DNA from 4 places in the Halomonas sp. PBN3 genome. Region 2 is predicted to be linked to each of the others. Evidence: riboswitches for the same ligand, from Rfam matches in the RefSeq annotation. Region 2 holds a riboswitch; each other region holds the start of a gene.
The links. A riboswitch is a leader RNA that binds a small molecule or an ion and turns the genes downstream of it on or off. The one in region 2 is predicted to bind thiamine pyrophosphate.
Positions count from the first base shown of each region.

Region 1: it holds a riboswitch for thiamine pyrophosphate, as region 2 does, so the genes downstream of both, tenA (thiaminase II) here and thiO (glycine oxidase ThiO) in region 2, are expected to answer to the same signal.
Region 3: it holds a riboswitch for thiamine pyrophosphate, as region 2 does, so the genes downstream of both, thiM (hydroxyethylthiazole kinase) here and thiO (glycine oxidase ThiO) in region 2, are expected to answer to the same signal.
Region 4: it holds a riboswitch for thiamine pyrophosphate, as region 2 does, so the genes downstream of both, Q673_RS26490 (sodium:solute symporter family transporter) here and thiO (glycine oxidase ThiO) in region 2, are expected to answer to the same signal.

Region 1 is NZ_AXCA01000163.1:202,885-205,079, reverse strand. Features, by position in the region: gene Q673_RS29665 (lysophospholipid acyltransferase family protein) at 1-631, shown strand, start outside; TPP riboswitch at 698-823, shown strand; gene tenA (thiaminase II) at 900-1,568, shown strand; TPP riboswitch at 1,654-1,763, shown strand; gene thiC (phosphomethylpyrimidine synthase ThiC) at 1,843-2,195, shown strand, end outside.
Region 2 is NZ_AXCA01000178.1:62,607-64,801, forward strand. Features, by position in the region: gene thiO (glycine oxidase ThiO) at 1-1,029, opposite strand, end outside; TPP riboswitch at 1,089-1,211, opposite strand; gene Q673_RS31685 (hypothetical protein) at 1,339-1,644, opposite strand; partial or broken gene argF (ornithine carbamoyltransferase) at 1,730-2,195, opposite strand, start outside.
Region 3 is NZ_AXCA01000112.1:38,945-41,139, reverse strand. Features, by position in the region: gene thiE (thiamine phosphate synthase) at 1-471, opposite strand, end outside; gene thiM (hydroxyethylthiazole kinase) at 461-1,282, opposite strand; TPP riboswitch at 1,315-1,413, opposite strand; gene Q673_RS24195 (hypothetical protein) at 1,487-1,747, opposite strand; gene Q673_RS24190 (DUF3413 domain-containing protein) at 1,945-2,195, shown strand, end outside.
Region 4 is NZ_AXCA01000155.1:31,174-33,368, forward strand. Features, by position in the region: gene Q673_RS26485 (peroxidase-related enzyme) at 1-401, shown strand, start outside; TPP riboswitch at 756-866, shown strand; gene Q673_RS26490 (sodium:solute symporter family transporter) at 856-2,195, shown strand, end outside.

The DNA of each region.
Region 1 (2,195 bases), on a different contig from region 2:
CTCGATACTCGCCGTGCACGGCCGCGAACTGCTCGACGAGGCCCGCGCCGAGGGGCGTGGGGTGATCGTGCTGGCCCCCCACTTCGGCAACTGGGAGGTGCTCAACTTCTGGCTCTCCAGCCACTTCCCCTTCACCGCCATGTACGAGCCGCCCAAGATCGCCGAGCTCGACGCCGTGACCCGCGCCGGACGCGAGCGCATGGGGGCGAGCCTGGTGCCCACCAACCCCCGTGGCGTGGCCGCCCTGCTCAAGGCGCTCAAGCGCGGCGAGGCGATCGGCATCCTCCCCGACCAGGAGCCCGACTGGGGCAGCGGCGTGTTTGCGCCCTTCTTCGGCCGCCTCGCCTATACCGCCACCCTGCTGCCCAAGCTGGTGGCCCGCACCCAGGCCCGGGTGGTCACCGGGGTGGCCAGGCGCCTCCCCGGCCGGGGCTTCGAGATCCACTTCCTGCCCGCGGACGAACGGGTCTACGCGACCGACGAGGCCGAGTCCGCCACCGGGGTCAACGCCTGCGTGGAGGCCGCCATCGCCCTGGACCCGGCCCAGTACCAGTGGGAGTACAAGCGCTACCGCAAGGTGATTCAGGAGCAGGAAGGAGATCCCCACCATCGCGAGTTTCGCATCTACTAAGCTGGCAACCTACTAAGCTGGCAACCTACTAAGCTGGCAACCTGCCCCCGTCCTGCTAGACTGGGCATTCGCTTGACGGGGTGCCGGTGAGATCCGGCTGAGATGGCACAGGGGTCTCCCGAAGACCCAAGCGCCGATCCCGTTGAACCTGATCCGGTTAGTACCGGCGTAGGAATCAAGCGGTGGTCTCCCCGGCAGTGCCGTTCCCCCGACCCCCACTCCCTCCCTCGCCCGAACCCCGGATCGTCACTCGATGCCGGAGACGACCATGGGCTATCGCTTCCAGGACCTTACCGCCGCCTGCCACGACGACTGGCGTGCCTATATCGAGCATGACTTCGTGCGCCAGCTCGCCGACGCCACCCTCGAGCAGGAGGCCTTCCGCCACTACCTCAAGCAGGACTACCTCTTCCTGGTCCACTTCGCGCGCGCCTACGCCCTGGCCGCCTACAAGAGCCGCACCCTCGACGACCTGCGTCAGGCCCATGAGGGGCTCAAGGCGATCGTCGACCTGGAGCTGGGGCTGCACGTGGGCTACTGCCGCGAGTGGAGCATCTCCGAGGAGTCGCTGGCCGAGCTGCCCGAGGCCCGCGCCACCATGGCCTATACCCGCTACGTGCTGGATACCGGCAACCGCGGCGACCTGCTCGACCTGCACGTGGCCCTGGCCCCCTGCCTGGTGGGCTACGGCGAAATCGCCGACTGGATCAACGCCCGCGCCGGCACGGTCCGCGGCAATGCCAACCCCTATGACGCCTGGATCGCCATGTACGAGAGCGAGGCGTTCCAGGCCGCCCGCCGCGCCGAGGAGGCCTGGCTCGACGCCCGCCTCGCCGATGTCACCCCGGCGCGCTTCGCCGAGCTCACTCAGGTGTTCCGCGACGCCACCCGGCTCGAGATCGACTTCTGGCAGATGGGACTGGACCGCGCCGACTGAAGCACTGGCCCCATCATCATGCGCCCGCTGGCTCTGGTCAGGCCGACGGGCAGCGTCACACTGGTGGCCGAAAGGTCGCCCGACCACTCGCTTGACGGGGTGCCGTTACCGACGGCTGAGATCATGCGCCCAAGCATGGATCCCGTTGAACCTGAACTGGCTAGGACCAGCGTAGGGATCAAGCGACACGCCGCCCGGTACAGCACACGGCGGCCCCTGTCCCTCCCACCTGTCCTCCCTGACAACACCACAATCCCCTGGGGAGACCGACATCATGAGCAAGACCGCCCACTTCCTCGCCGACACCGCCAGGGTCGACGAGGCCGCCATCCAGCCGCTGCCCGGCTCGCGCAAGGTCTATGTCGAGGGCTCGCGCCCCGATATCCGCGTGCCCTTCCGCGAGATCGCGCTGTCGCCGACCAAGACCTCCGGCAGCGACGAAGAAAACCCGCCGCTGCTGGTCTACGACACCTCCGGCCCCTACACCGACCCCGAGGCCGAGATCGACCTGCGCCGCGGCCTGCCCGAGCTGCGCCGGGCATGGATCGATGAACGCGGCGACACCGAGTGGCTCGACGGTCCGACCTCCGAATACGGACGGCGCCGGGCCAACGACCCGATGCTCGC
Region 2 (2,195 bases):
CTCGGCCAGCAGGTGCTCGACCAACGCCGGGGCCAGCAGGTAGCCGTGGCGGAAGAGGCCGTTGGCGCTGGTCAGGCCGTCGCGATGGGTGACATGGGGCAGGTTGTCGCGAAACGCCGGGCGCAGGTTGACGCCCTGCTCGAGCACTCGCGCCTCGGCGAAGGCCGGCGACAGGGTATAGAGGACGCTCGAGAGCTCCAGCGACGACTGCAGCGAGATGGGCGAGCGGTCCTCGCTCTCGATGGAGGTGGCACCGACCACGAAGCGGCCGTGCGGCTTGGGCACCACATAGAGCTGGTAGCGGGGGTGCATCAGGCGTACCGGGCGCGACAGCCGCACCTCCTCGGTGTGCACCTGCAGGGTCTCGCCGCGCACGCCACGCAGGGTGGGGTGGCGGGGCCTGGCGCCGTGGCCACGGCAGTCGATCACCCGGTCGAAGGTGCGCCGGCCGGCGGCACTCTCGACCTCGCCGGGCCGGGTCTCGATCGGTGTGTGGCCGTGGTACTCACCTCCCAGCGCGCGGATCGCCGCCAGCAGCCGGGCGAGCAGCTCGCGGTTGTCCAGGTGGGCCTCCTCCTCGAGGAAGAGGCCATGGCGGAAGCCCGTCGCGAGGTCGGGTTCCAGGGCCTGGAGGTCGGCGCCCGACAGCGGGCGGTAGCGCGCCGGCGCGCCCAGGGCGTCGTCGAGCTCGCGGCGGAACTGGGTCAGCTCGCCCTCGTCCTGGGGGTGGGCCACCACCAGGCTGCCCCGTGGGTGCCAGAGCTCGGGGGCCTCGAGCTCGGCCAGCCACTCGGGCCAGCGGGTCAGGGCCACGCGCCCCATGTCGTAGACACAGCGCTCGCTGACCACGGTCTCGGCCAGGGGGGCGACCATGCCGGCGGCAGTCCAGGCGGCGGCGGGAGGCGTGTCCAGGTCGCCGGCGTCATAGAGGGTGACGGCGTGGCCGTCGCGCAGCAGGCGCCAGGCCACCAGGCGGCCGAGCAGGCCGGCGCCGGCCACGGCGAAGCGCTGTTGGGGGAGTCGACTCATCGAACGGGCATCCAGCGGGGGGAGTGACGACCAGGCAGGATGCGGGGCAGGAGCGGACAGCGATGCACGAGCTTGTTTCCTCCGCAGGCATCAACCTGATCAGGTTCAACGGGTTCGGCCGTACCGATCTCAGCCCTCGTCCAGCGCGCCAGGCGCGTGTCAGGGCTCCCCGACAAGTCGTCCCAACATAACCAAGGAGGCCCGCCGACGCAATCGGTGTCGGCGGGCCTCCTTGGTGATCGCAGATGGGAATGCCGCGCTCTGGGCTTTCCCGGCGACAGGCCCTCGCAGGGCGCCGTCACCCGGCGGTCAGGCGCAGTCCGCCGCGCCCTCGCCGAACATGTCGAACAGCAGCTCGCGGCCAAGGCCGGTGAGCACGAAGCGCCGTTGCTCGTTGAAGGTGGCGGCCTCGCTGGACTCGAGGATGCGCTGGCAGGCGGACCACTCGCGGGAGTCCGCCTCGAGGCACTCGAGGGTGGCGGGGTCGAGGCCGCGGTGGGGCACGGTCACGGTCTCGAGGACGTGGCCCTGGCGGTAGAGCAGGGCGGCCATGTTGGAGAGGCACTGGCGCAGGCTGCGCTGCATGCCCAAGGTGTCGATCGGGGGAGGTGTCATGCGCCGCGTCTTCCTTGCTGGAATGTGCTGCGGCGCATTATACAACCTTGGTCGTACAAGACCAAGGTCTAAGGGGGTGTCGGCCTCAGTCGTCGACTCGGCCCAGCAGCAGGAACTCGATCAGCGCCTTCTGGGCGTGCAGCCGGTTGCCGGCCTCCTGCCAGACCACGGCGCGCGGGTCGTCGAGCAGGGTCTCGCTGATCTCCTCGCCGCGGTGGGCGGGCAGGCAGTGCAGGAAGAGGACATCGTCGGCGGCCCGGTCGAGCAGCGCCTCGGTCACCTGGAGACCGGCGAAGGCCGCCTCGCGCTTGGTCTGCTCCTCCTCCTGGCCCATGGAGGCCCAGACGTCGGTGGTCACCAGGTCGGCACCCGCGACGGCCTCGGCGGGGTCGCGCAGGAGGGTGACACGGTCGCCGGCGGCGGCGAGGATATCCTGGCGCGGCTCGTAGCCTTCGGGGCAGCAGATGCGCAGCCGGAAGTCGAACTGCCGGGCGGCGTTGATCCAGGAGTGGCACATGTTGTTGCCGTCGCCGATCCACACCGCGGTCTTG
Region 3 (2,195 bases), on a different contig from region 2:
GGGGCTCGCCGCCGCCAGGGTGGCCAGTCCCGCGAAGCCCAGCGGCTCGGCGTGGTCGTGCTTGCTGGGGGTGGCGAACACCGGGCCGAGCCCCAGGTAGTCGAGGCGCTCGGCGTCGATGCGCGCCAGCTGCTCCAGGGTCTGCACCGAGAGGCCGAGGATCGCCTGCTCCCCCAGCACCGCCCGGGCCTCGGCCACCTCGCCGTCGTCCTGGCCGATATGCAGGCCGTCGGCGCCGCTCTCCACCGCCACGGCCAGGCGGTCGTTGATGATCAGCGGCACGCCGCTGCCGGCCAGTGCCGCCTTGAGCCGCCGCGCCTGGTCGATCAGCTCGCCGTCCGCGGCGTGCTTGTCGCGCAGCTGGACCACCGTGGCGCCGCCGCGCACCGCGGCGACGACGGTCTCCACCAGGCCGTGGCCGGCGCACAGGGCGGGGTCGGTGATCAGATAGAGGGAGAGGTCAAGGCGCATCGATCACCTCCAGGGGCGGCAGGGCAGAGAGTCGGTGTTCGTCGAGGGCATACAGCGCGTCGAGGAAGGCCACGGCGAAGCTGCCGGGGCCGGCCGCCACCTCGCCGGCCTGGCGACCCGCCTCGCCGTAGCAGGCGAGCGCCGCCACAGTGGCGGCGAAGGGATCCTCGGCCCCCACCAGGAAGGCGGCCACCACCCCGGTGAGTGCGCACCCCAGGGTGGTGACCCTTGGCATCAGCGCATGGCCGCCCGGGATACGGGCGAGGCGCCGGCCGTCGGTGACCCGGTCGACCTCGCCGGTCACCGCCACCACGGCATCAATGCGGCGGGCCAGGGCCACTGCGGCCTGCTCGGCGGCTTCGGTGGGATCGCTGCTGTCCACGCCGCGCCCACCGCTTCCCTGATGCTCCAGGGCCAGGATCTCAGAGGCGTTGCCGCGGATCACCGTGGGGCGTCGCTCCAGCAGTCGCCTGCCCGCCGCGCGGCGGTAGGCGGTGGCACCCACCGCCACCGGGTCCAGCACCCAGGGCCTGCCCGCCAGCCGTGCGGCCGCGGCGGCCTCCTCCATGGCCTCGACCCAATGGGGGGAGAGGGTGCCGATATTCACCGTCAGGGCATCGGCGAGGGCGGCGAACTCGGCGGCCTCCTCGCGGGCATGCACCATGGCCGGCGAGGCGCCCAGGGCCAGCAGCACGTTGGCCATGGGGTTCATGGCCACCAGGTTGGTGATGTTATGAATCAGGGGTGCGCGCTCGCGCAGGCGAGCGAGATGGGCGGCGGGGTCGATCGGGCCGCGGGTGGCGGTGGTCATCGTTCCTCCCGGGCGCGGGAGGTGCAGGCGGCGGGGCGGGCTGCACGACTCCCTACGCCGGCATGATCCGGGTCAGGTTCCAAGGGTGCGTCTCAGCCACGGCGATTGCCGCGGCGCCCCTGTCGTCGAGCCACACTATCCACGTCCCGGGGAGGACTGTAAAGGCCGAGCAATGCCTCTGGCGAGGCGCTCGAGCAGCGAGGTTCATGCCATCACATGGAAGCCCGCCAGGGTGATCAGGCTGGCCAGTACCAGGCTGTTGACGGTGTCCCGTGCTTCCTCGTCTTGCCAGCGCTCGGGGGTGAGCAGGACCAGCGCCAGGGTGCCCAGAGCAGCAAGCCCCAGCGGCAGCTCGATGGGTTCCCAGCCGGCGGCCAGCACGCCCAGGGCCAGCAACGCCAGGCCGATGAGCAGCAGCGGCACGATGGCGCGATTCTCGGCGACGAGGGTGTCTGCGAGTGTCATTATCGGACTCCGGGTCATGGTGTTGCCTCGGGTTGCGGCGGTATCAGCATGCACCATGACTGTGGCGCGCCTTCCTTAAGGATTGCTTAAGGTGGCATGACCAGAGTGTGACGGCGCCGATCCCGGTACCTTTCCACCACCCGACAGGCCGTGTATCGCGGCTTGGTGTCGGGCCCTTTCATGATCGTGGTCATCACATGCTTGCATCCCTTCTCCATCGCTGGCGCTGGCTGGGCGCCTGGACCCTGGCCAACCTGCTGCTCGCCTGGCTGATCAGTCTGCGCTACCTCCCCTACATGGCCCCCGAGGGCGCCGAGCAGTGGGGCTACCTGCTGCTGGTGTTCCTCGGCCATATCGGGCTTCTGGTGTGGCTGGGGGCCTTGCCGCTGCTGCTGCTGGCCCCGCTGCTTCGGGCGCCCTGGCTGTGGCTGGTCACCACCCTGTGGGC
Region 4 (2,195 bases), on a different contig from region 2:
AGTCCGACACCCTCACCAAGGCGGAGAAGGAGATGATCGTGGTGGCCACCAGCGCCCGCAACCGCTGCCCCTACTGCGTGGTGGCCCATGGCGCCTTGGTGCGCATCTACAGCAAGGACCCGCTGCTGGCCGACCAGGTGGCCATCAACCACCGCACCGCCCCGATCAGCCAGCGCCACCGCACCATGCTCGACTTCGCCATGTACTGCGGCCTCGATGTGGGGGAGCTCACCGACGAGTGGGAGGCCCGCCTGGCGAACGCCGGCTTCACCCGCGACGACATCTGGGACATCGGCGCCATCGCCGCCTTCTTCGGCCTCTCCAACCGCCTGGTCACCCTGACCGGCACCCCGCCCAACGAGGAGTTCTATCTGATGGGGCGGGTGCCACGAGAGAAGTGAACGGGTGACAGTTCACTCAGACGCTAGATAAAGGGTACGAAGGGAACACCGCTGCACCCGGAAATGGCGAGTGCGAGAAGGCTGACTGAGCAAAGCTTCCGCATGGTGTCTCTCCTGCCGGGGTTCTTTAGCTCGCTATTGTCTCAGACCTCGGCGGTGGTTTCTGCCTGCTTGTTTTGACGAGAGTAATTTCTCGATCCTGTGAGCCAGGGAGTTTTCCTGGCCCCGGTGTAGGGCATCGGGCGCTCCAGATCGGGGGTGGTCGTCGGGACGGGGCGACGCTATGATGCCCCTCGATCCCAGTGTTATCGGCCGCCCATGCGGCGACTTGAGCCGGGATCCCACAATTCATTCACTTGTCGCCAGGGGAGTCCCGCCGCATCCGCGGGGGCTGAGAGGGCCAAGCGCCGACCCTGGAACCTGATCCGGTTAATACCGGCGGAGGAAGTGCGACATGCCTTACCTGACGTCTGCCGTGCTCGGCGCGGCGCTTCTGTGCTTTGCCTTTCTGGGCCTGCGGGCCCGCCGGGCCGACGGCCTGCTCGATGACTACGTCACCGCCCGCAACTCTCAGGGCGCCCAGGCCATCGGCCTGTCGTTCCTGGCCTCCGGCATGGGTGCCTGGATTCTCTTCGCGCCGCCGGAGATCGGTGCCTTCGTGGGGCCGGTGGCGCTGGCCGGCTATGCCATCGGCTCCTCGCTGCCGTTCCTGGTGCTGGGTCTCTACGGGCCGGCGATCCGCCGCCACCTGCCGCAGGGCCGCAGCATCGGCGAGTTCGCCGAGGCCTGCTATGGCACCGGGGTGCGGCGCTGGGTCTCCTTCGTCTCGGTGGCTTACATGGCGCTCTTCCTGGCCGCCGAGCTCACCGCCATCGGCGCCATCGCCGCGCTGCTCTCGGACGTGCCGCCGGCGCTGGTGATCCTCGGCGTGGCGGTGGTCACCCTGGTCTACACCACCCTGGGCGGTCTGCGGGCGAGCCTCGCCACCGACCGCTGGCAGGCCTGGCTGCTGCTGGCCCTGCTGGTGCTGGTGGGCGGCGTGGCCTGGTGGTGGCTGCCGCCGATACCCGCCGAGGCGACGCTGCCTGCCATTCCCGCCGGCAGTGCCCTCTCCGTGGCGCTGACGCTGGTGATCGCCGTCACCGCGGCCAACCTCTTCCACCAGGGCTACTGGCAGCGCATCTGGGCCGCCGAGGACGACCGCGCCTTGGGCCGCGGCGCGCTGCTGGGCGGCGCCAGCAGCCTGCTGGTGGTGATGGCGATCGGCGGGCTCGGCATGCTGGCGGCGATGCACGCGCTGCCCGTGGGCGAGCCACCGATTCCCTTCTTCGCGCTGCTCTCCGCGGCGCCGGCCTGGCTGGGCCTGCCGGCCCTGGTGCTGGCGGTGACCCTGGTGGCCTCCAGCGTCGATACCCTGCAGAACGCCATCGCCTCCATGGCGGTGGCAAGCGGCGGCCGGCGCGGCCTCTCGGTGCGGGCGGCGCGCCTGGTCACGGTGGCGCTGATGCTGCCGGTGGTGTGGGTGGCGCTGCAGGGCTTCTCGGTGCTGCGGCTGTTCCTGATCGCCGACCTGCTGTGTGCCGCCATCGTGGTGCCGGTGCTGCTGGGCCTGTGGCGTCGCATGTCGCCACTCGCCGCGGTGGCGGGCGGCGTGGCCGGACTGCTCGGCGCGGTGCTGCCGGGCTGGATCACCTTGGGCAGCCTCTCCGCCGGGGTGCTGGCGGCCACCTTCCCGGACAGCATCCCGACGCTGCCTCCGTTCCTGGGGGCGCTTGTCGCCTCCACGCTGGTCAG